Regions from separate parts of the Leifsonia sp. Y862 genome, predicted to be linked through region 2. Evidence: predicted binding sites of a transcription regulator. Region 2 holds the regulator's gene; the other holds the start of a gene.
What was found. Region 2 encodes LexA, which represses DNA repair genes until DNA is damaged. Its sites were predicted from a motif close to TCGAACANNTGTTCGA; they were not measured.
Positions count from the first base shown of each region.

Region 1: a site for LexA is predicted at 2,117-2,132, ahead of AC25Z0_RS07785 (HNH endonuclease signature motif containing protein). Genes of this name have one in related genera too.

Region 1 covers NZ_JBYHFR010000001.1:1,655,252-1,659,672, forward strand. Annotated here, with positions in the region: gene AC25Z0_RS07780 (MFS transporter) at 1-486, shown strand, start outside; gene AC25Z0_RS07785 (HNH endonuclease signature motif containing protein) at 569-2,053, opposite strand; gene AC25Z0_RS07790 (glycoside hydrolase family 3 C-terminal domain-containing protein) at 2,522-4,421, shown strand, end outside.
Region 2 covers NZ_JBYHFR010000002.1:873,031-877,451, forward strand. Annotated here, with positions in the region: gene metE (5-methyltetrahydropteroyltriglutamate--homocysteine S-methyltransferase) at 1-1,659, shown strand, start outside; gene lexA (transcriptional repressor LexA) at 1,833-2,552, opposite strand; gene AC25Z0_RS14140 (LysM peptidoglycan-binding domain-containing protein) at 2,926-3,246, shown strand; gene AC25Z0_RS14145 (histidinol-phosphate transaminase) at 3,335-4,421, shown strand, end outside.

The DNA.
Region 1 (4,421 bases), on a different contig from region 2:
CTCGTCATCCTCATGGGCGTACTCGGAGCGCTGTTTACGATCCGCGAGTGGTGGTGGCTGTACGCCGCGGGCATCTGGCTCTACATGACGCTTATCCCTGCCGTCGAGGCGGCAGAGCAGACTGTCATCCAGAAGGTGGTGCCGTTCCGCGAGCAGGGGCGGGTGTTCGGGTTCGCTGCAGCGTTTGAGTCGGCGGCGGCGCCGATCACCGCGTTCCTCGTCGCGCCGATCGCCGAGTTCATCATCATCCCGTTCATGAATTCGGATGCCGGACAATCCAGCCTCGGCTGGCTCCTGGGAGACGGCGAGGCGCGGGGCATCGCGCTCGTGTTCCTCATTGCGGGGATCGTGATGGTTCTCGCGGCTATCGCTGCGTTCTTCACGAAGTCGTACCGCCGTATCTCGGCGCAGTACCTCGATCAGGGCGAGTCAGTGCCGGTTGAGAGCGCTCCGGATTCGACAGCGGAGGCACAGCTCCGGCATTGAAGGACCGGTGAGCCAATCCCAGCCCTCGGGGAGCACCAGTTCAAGTCAGCCGGTATTGCTTGGCCGCTCCGGTTCAGCCGCTTCAGCCGGTTCGCGGATGATCGCGTTGATCGCGTTGATCGCGTTGATCGCGTCTATCGGCGAGTTGGTCTGCCATCCGGGTCGGTGACTTCGTCGCCACATGCCAGCGTTGGTGGCCGTCCATCCAGATCGGGGCTTTCACCTGCGGGACGCCGTCGACCATCCGGATCTGCCACCCCGACCGGTGAATCGTGCGGTGATGGAACCAACACAGGGTCACGCCGTTACCCACCTCGGTGGGCCCACCGAGCGCAGCGGGGATCACGTGGTGGATTTCCGCCCACGCGGCCGGGCTCTGGCAACCGGGGATGACGCAGCCGCCGTCGCGGAGGGTGATCGCCCGGCGCTGCTGGCCGGAGAAGCACCGGTCGGTGACTCCCAGTTCGATGATCTTGCCCTTCGCATTGATCGTCACCGGTTGCACTCCCCCGGCACACGCCATCTGCTCCACGGTCAGCATTGAAACCGGTACCACCTGTCCGTCGATGTGGCCGGCACCCGTGCCTGCGAGGAGGTCTTCCTGCCGCACACTGACCAGCACGGTCGGGGCGGCCCCGCCGATCGAGGGTGCTTCGGCGCTCCGAGCGGCGGTGTCGACAATCATCGTGACGAGGTCGTGGCGTAGTTGGTCTTTCGTGCGATCGTCGCGCTCCAGGATCTCCTGGTCGATCTGCTGCTCCCGCTCCTCCGCGGTCAGAAACTTGACCTGCGCGGTTCTGGGCGACATGTAGGCGTCCATCAGGCGTTGGAACTTCGCGGCCGTCTCCGGCATCAACGCACCCGACACGGGGATGAGACCATCACGCTCGGTGCCGAGCCGGAAGCCACGGTTCAACATCGCCCGCTTCTCATCGGGCTCCAGACCATCCGGGTCAATGAACGCCCTCCACACCTGCGCCTGCAACAAGGTCGCATCCGCAGCCACCGGGATCGTGGCCTCGTCGCCCGGCCCGATCGGCTGCCCCGTCGCCGCAGCGACCAGAGCTTCCTCGGCAAGCTGAATTTGGTCGACAGGGATCCGGCCGCGCAGCGGTCCCAACACGGTGATGATCGCCTCAGCGCTGTCCCGACCGAGCAGCCCACTGGCCAACCCCACCGCCACGGCGGGGAACTTCGCCGGGAACGCCGCCCCGTCCAACCCGTACTGGGTACGCACCTGCCCACCCAGTCGGACTCTCTTGGCGATGGTCTTCGCTGACACGCCTGTGAGCCGCTCCAACAGTTCGGTGCCGCTGCGGCATCCGCGCTTGGACGACAGCCGCTCCGAGACCTCCAACGTCTTCCGCGACCGCTCCTCAATCTCGGCAGCCAACGACACCCGGTACGCGTCGATGAGTCGCCCGGCCTGCTCGGCCTGGATGGCACGTTCGACTAGGTCATCATCACTGTCGACGCGCACCGTGGCGCAGGGCTTGGCCTCCGAAAACTCCGCCGTGAAATCCTGCAGCATGTCCTTGACTGTGCGGGATTCCTCAACTGTGAGCATGCCTCAATACTACCAGCGTTAGAACTGAAAGGCGAGCTTTTCTCAGCCGTATCTAGAGATTAATCGTAAGTATGTTCGGGTGATGCTCTGAGGTGGCGACGCCGCGACCCGCCCCGAGACCCGAGCGAGATAAGCGTTCTGCCACCGCGCCGAATTCTGGGCGCGCGTTTTCCCGCTGGGCGCGCGGTTAATCGCGCGCCAGGCGCGTTTTCGCGCGCCCAGCTGAAATCGCGAGGTCCGCCCGCCCACTTGACACTCGCCAGCGATCTCACTCCCCGACCACGCCCGCTCTTCGGCCGCCCTCGATCCTCGGCCACGTCCGCTCCTCGACCAGCGGAGGGGCGAACGGCGCGGCATCCGCTCATGAAAAGGCTGGACGACGCCAACCAGCCCTCGTAGGCTCCCACCACCGGCCGGAACGGGAATCATCCGGCGACGTCAGGTAGCCATCACCGTCGAAGGAGCATCATGACGAGCACAGGTCCCGCCACCACTGGCAGCACCAGCGAAAGCACCAGCACCAGCACCAGCGAAAGCACCAGCACCAGCACCAGCACCGCTAGCCCAGACACCCGCGGCACTCTCGCAACCCTGACCCTCGAGCAGAAGGCCGGCCTCACCAGCGGCGCCACCTTCTGGACTACCAAGGAAGCACCAGGAGTGCCGTCCATCATGCTGACCGATGGTCCGCATGGCGTAAGAAAGCAGCGCGGCGGCTCAGACCACCTGGGCATCGCCGACAGCGTGCCCGCGACCTGTTTCCCGCCCGCCGTCTCACTCGGCTCCAGCTTCGACCCCGCGCTGCTGGAACGCGTCGGCACGGCGCTCGGCGAAGAGGCACGAGCCGAAGGCGTTGGCGTCTTGCTCGGCCCCGGCATCAACATCAAGCGCTCCCCCCTCTGCGGCCGCAATTTCGAGTATCTCTCCGAAGACCCGCTGGTGTCCGGGGTACTGGGCGCAGCCCTCGTGCGTGGACTCCAATCACAGGGCGTTGGCGCCTCACTCAAGCACTTCGCCGCGAACAACCAGGAGACCGACCGCATGCGCGTCTCAGCTGACATCGATCCGCGGCCGCTGCGCGAGATCTACCTGCGCGGCTTCCAGCGCGTCGTCGAAGACGCCCAGCCCTGGACCGTCATGTGCTCGTACAACCGAATCAACGGAGTTCATACCTCGCAAGACCCGTGGCTGCTGAACACCGTGTTGCGCGAGGAGTGGGGCTTCACCGGCCTCGTCGTCTCAGACTGGGGCGCCGTCGTCGACCGCACCGCCGCGATTGCGGCTGGGCTTGACCTCCAGATGCCGTCCACCGATGGTCGCACAGACGCCGAGCTCGTCGCCGCCGTGCGCGCAGGTGACCTCGACGAGAGCGTCATCGACACCGCGGCCGGCCGCGTCATCCAGCTGATCCAGAAGGTCCAAGCGAAAGCGGATGCCGCAGCAACCTACGACGAAGCCGCCCACCACGCGCTGGCCAGGGAGGCCGCCGCTGCGAGCGTCGTCCTCCTGAAGAACGACGGCGTGCTGCCCCTCTCCCCTGATGCCTCCGTCGCGATCATCGGCGAACTCGCCCGGACACCTCGCTACCAGGGGGCTGGCAGCTCGCTCATCAACCCGACCCGCCTTGAGAATGCGCTCGACGAGATCCGCACCCTCACTGGCCGAGAGGTTCCGTTCGCGGCCGGATACGCCAGCGACGGGACTGCAACGACTGAACTGACTGCTGATGCTGTTGCCGCGGCATCCGCTGCCGACACGGTGCTGCTCTTCCTCGGCGTGCCGGCCGCGCAGGAGTCCGAAGGGTTCGATCGCGACGATATCGAGTTGCCCCCTGCCCAACTCGACCTGCTTGAGGCCGTACTCGCGGCCAACCCGCGCACGGTCGTCGTGCTCTCGAACGGTGGCGTTGTGCGCCTGTCAGCGTTCGCCGCACGGGTGCCGGCCATCGTCGAAGGCTGGCTGCTCGGGCAAGCGGGCGGCGGCGCAATCGCAGACGTGCTCTTCAGTGTCGTCAATCCGTCTGGGCGACTCGCCGAGACCATTCCCCTGCGGCTCGAAGACACCCCCGCTTTCCTCAATTTCCCCGGCGAGCATGGCCAGGTGCGCTACGGAGAAGGCATCTTCGTCGGCTACCGCTGGTACGACGCGCGCAGCCTCGAGGTCTCGTATCCATTCGGTCACGGTCTCTCGTACACGACCTTCGAATACTCGAATGCCACGGCAATAGCGGATGCCGCTGGCATCACCGTGCGCGTCACTGTCACCAATACGGGCGCGCGCGACGGGGCGGAGATCGTGCAGGTGTACACGGCCCTGCCCACGTCAGCCGTGATGCGCGCGCCTCGTGAGCTCACAGCGTTCGCGAAGA
Region 2 (4,421 bases):
GAGAGCATCGAGGTTCCCAGCAGTGAGGTGTACGGGGCCGCCCAGTTCGCCTACTCGGTGCTCGGACGACTGGAACAGCGCCCCGCGATCTTCGTGGCCGCGCCGTATGGCAGCCTCGACGACGCCCTCCCCGTGCTCGCAGCGGCCCCCATCGAGGCGATCGGCCTCGACCTCGTTCGCGGGCAGGTGCCGGAAGCCGTGGCAGGCCTGGCCGACAAGGTACTTGTCGCCGGTGTGATCGACGGTCACAACATCTGGCGGGGCGACCTCGCCGCAGCTTTCAACACGGTGGCCGCTGTTGCCGAGCTCAGCCCGCGCGTCGCCGTGTCCACCTCGACGTCGCTGCTGCACGTGCCGCACGACGTTGAAGACGAGTCAGAGCTCGGCGACGACCTCAGCAGCTGGCTGGCCTTCGCCGACCAGAAGGTGGCGCAGGTGGCCACCCTGGCGCGGGGCCTCGCCGACGGCACGGCGGCGATTCAGGCTGAGTTGGATGCGGCATCCGCTGCCCTGGCCGCCCGCCTTGCCGCCCCTGGCGTGCGTGACGGTGCCGTGCGCACCCGCGCAGCCGGCCTGACGGACGCGGACTTCAACCGCGGCGACTACGCCGCGAGGGTCGCGGCACAGGACGCGGCTCTCGGGCTGCCGTTCCTGCCGACCACCACCATCGGGTCGTTCCCGCAGACCGGAGAGATTCGGCGCGCCAGGGCCCAGTTGAACAAGGGCGAGCTGACCCTCGAGGAGTACACCGCCCTCATGCGTGCAGAGATCGTCAGGGTCGTCGAGCTGCAGGAGGAGATCGGCCTCGATGTTCTCGTGCACGGAGAGCCGGAGCGCAACGACATGGTGCAGTACTTCGCTGAGAACCTCGATGGCTTCGCTGTCACCCAGAACGGTTGGGTGCAGTCGTACGGCAGCCGCTGCACGCGCCCGTCGATCCTCTGGGGCGACGTGTCGCGCCCGAAGCCGATCACCGTCGACTGGTCGGTCTACACGCAGTCGCTCACCGAGAAGCCCGTCAAGGGAATGCTGACCGGACCGGTGACCATCCTGGCGTGGTCCTTTGTGCGCGACGACCAGCCCCTCGGCGAGACGGCCCGTCAGGTGGCATTGGCCCTCCGCGACGAGATCGGTGATCTCGAGGCCGCCGGCATCAAGATTGTGCAGGTGGATGAGCCTGCACTGCGCGAGCTGCTCCCGCTCAAGAAGAAGAACCAGGCCGACTACCTTGACTGGTCTGTGGGCTCCTTCAAGTTGGCGACCGCCGGTGTGGCTGCCGTCACGCAGATCCACACGCACCTCTGTTACTCGGAGTTCGGGGTCGTCATCGATGCCATCCGCAACCTGGATGCCGATGTCACCAGCATCGAGGCCGCCCGGTCGCGCATGGAGGTCGTCAGTGACATCCAGAGCAGCGGATTCGACCACGGCATCGGCCCTGGCGTGTACGACATCCACTCGCCGCGCGTGCCGAGCGTGACAGAGGTCACTGAGTTGATCAATCGGGCGCTGGAGTCGATCCCCGGCCGACAGGTCTGGATCAACCCTGACTGCGGCCTGAAGACCCGCGGCTACGACGAGACGGTCGACTCGCTCCGCAACATCCTGGAGGCGACGCGCGCCGTGCGCGCCGCGTCAGAGGTCGCTGTCTCCGCGTAATCGCGGCGGTGGCGCGGCCACACATGGAAATGGTCCCGGCTGGAATTCCAGCCGGGACCATGTGTCGTTGGTCGAGGAGCGAGCGTCAGCGGGTGTCTCGAGACCTCGCCGGTGCTGGTTTCGAGACGGCCCTGGCGGGCCTCCAGAAGCAGCGGTATTAGGCAGCAGCGGGATTAGACGGAGCGGAGTACCGCGACGACCTTGCCGAGGATCTCGGCGAAGTCACCGACGATGGGCTCGAAGTTGCTGTTGCGGGGGAGTAGCCAGGTGTGGCCGTCGCGCTGCCTGAAGACCTTGACCGTTGCCTCATTGTCGAGCATGGCGGCGACGATCTCGCCATTCTCTGCAGTCTTCTGCTGGCGCACGACAACCCAGTCGCCGTCGCAGATGGCGGCGTCGATCATTGATTCGCCGACGACCTTGAGCATGAACAAGTCGCCCTTGCCCACCAGCTGGCGGGGGAGCGGGAAGATCTCGTCGATCTGCTGGTCGGCTGTGATGGGGATGCCGGCAGCAATGCGGCCGACGAGCGGCACCATTGCGGCGTCACCGATCTGGGCGCTGGGGAAGCCCTCCTGCTCGGCGATGGTCGCGTCTTCCGGCGCCTGCGGGATCTCGATCAAAATCTCGAGGGCGCGAGGACGGTTCGGGTCACGGCGGAGGTATCCGCTGAGCTCCAGCTGGTTGAGCTGGTGCGTCACGCTCGACAGCGACGCGAGTCCGACGGCATCGCCGATCTCGCGCATGCTCGGCGGGTAGCCGCGCTGGCTCACTGAGCGCTGGATGAAGTCGAGGATAGCCAGCTGCTTCTCGCTCAGGCTCTTCCGTCGCCTGGTGCCGCTCGCGCCAACCTTGTCGTTCTTGTTGCGTGAACTGCTGGTGTCTTGCGTCACTGTCCTCGCCTCTCATGCCTGTGGTGCGCTGTGCGAATGGCACGTCCGCTTGAATGTCGGTGGTGTCTGGTTGAGTACAACCGAACAATCGAAACTGTATCTGGCACACCCCTATTCGGCAAACGTTTGTTCGAGTGTGTCGCACATTTCTTTTTGGTAACAACCGCACACATGCTTGATTGTTCGAATAATCGAATATATATTCGGAACATAGATTCGTACCTGGCTCTCCCGGCCGAGAGCCGGGTACGTCCTTACCTGGAGGTTCGACATGAACGCAGTAGTGTGCATCGGAACACGTTCCACCGTCTCGCCCTTTGGCGGGGTACCCACAGCAACACCAATCACACCAGCCACAACCCCACGTCCCGCCGTGGCGACAACTCGCCTGCGTCTGACGCGGCGGGGTCGCGTCGTCTTCACGACGCTCGCAGCCGCTCCTCTTGTTGCGGCGGCATTCTTCCTTGCCCTGAGCGGTGGCGTTGCAGAGGCCTCAGGGGCCGGCACGGCCTCCGGTGCGGCCGACTTCGCCTACATCACGATCTCCGCGGGGGAGACCCTCTGGGAAGTTGCCGAATCACTGGCACCCGCCGCCGACCCGCGTGACGTCATTGCCGACATCGTCAACCTCAACCAACTGGCGAGTGAAGACGTGCAGCCCGGCCAGCGGCTGGCTCTGCCTGCGTCCTTCTAGGCGCGACGTTTCGCCGGGCGGCATCGCCTGGTGCGCCGCCACGCTTAGCTGAGAGGTGCTCTCACCTCCCAACGGTAAAGTTGGGCGAGTGACCAGCCTCGATGACCTTCCCCTTCGCGATGACCTCCGTGGTCAGACCCCATACGGCGCTCCGCAGAAGAGCGTCCCCGTTGCCCTCAACGTCAACGAGAACACGCACCCCATCCCAGAGGCTGTCGCGCATGACATCGTCGCGTCACTGGCCCGTGCGATCCTGACGGTCAATCGTTACCCAGACCGCGAGTTCACCGAACTGCGGGACGGTCTGGCTCGCTACCTCGGTCACGGACTCACCCGCGACAACATCTGGGCGGCGAACGGCTCCAACGAGGTTCTCCAGCAGGTGCTGCAGGCGTTCGGCGGGCCTGGGCGAACGGTGCTCGGCTTCGCTCCCACCTATTCGATGTACTCGATTCTCGCGTCGGGCACCGGCACCCGCTGGGTAGCCGGCGACCGCGATGCCGATTTCGAGCTCTCTCCTGAGACTGCTGCCGACTGGGTGCAGCGCACGAATCCCGATCTGGTGTTCCTGTGCTCGCCGAACAACCCGACGGGTACCCCGCTTTCTCTCGACACCATCGAAGCGGTCTACAACGCCACCACCGGCATCGTCGTGGTTGATGAGGCCTATGCAGAGTTCGCGCCGGTCGGTGCGGCCAGTGCGTTGACACTGTTGCCGGGCCGGGAGCGCCTGTTGGTGTCTCGCACGATGAGCAAGGCGTTCGCATTTGCCGGTGCTCGCGTCGGCTATCTGGCCGCCGATCCGGCCGTCGCCGATGCGCTCCGCCTGGTGCGCCTGCCGTACCACCTGTCCGCGCTCACGCAGGCTGCCGCGAATGCCGCGCTCGCCCACTCCGGCGAGATGCTCGCCATGGTCGACGAGATCAGGGGACAGCGCGACCGCCTGGTCGTTGAGCTGGAGAAGCTCGGGTATGCGCCGCACCGCAGCTGGAGCAACTTCGTGCTGTTCGGTGGTGTGAAGGACCCGCACGCGACGTTCCTCGCGCTCTTGGATGAGGGCATCCTGATTCGTGACGTGGGAATCCCGAACCACCTGCGGGTGACGGCGGGGACCGAGGCGGAGTCATCTGCCTTCCTGGACGCAATCGCGCGTGTCGACGCGCCCGAAGCCCAAT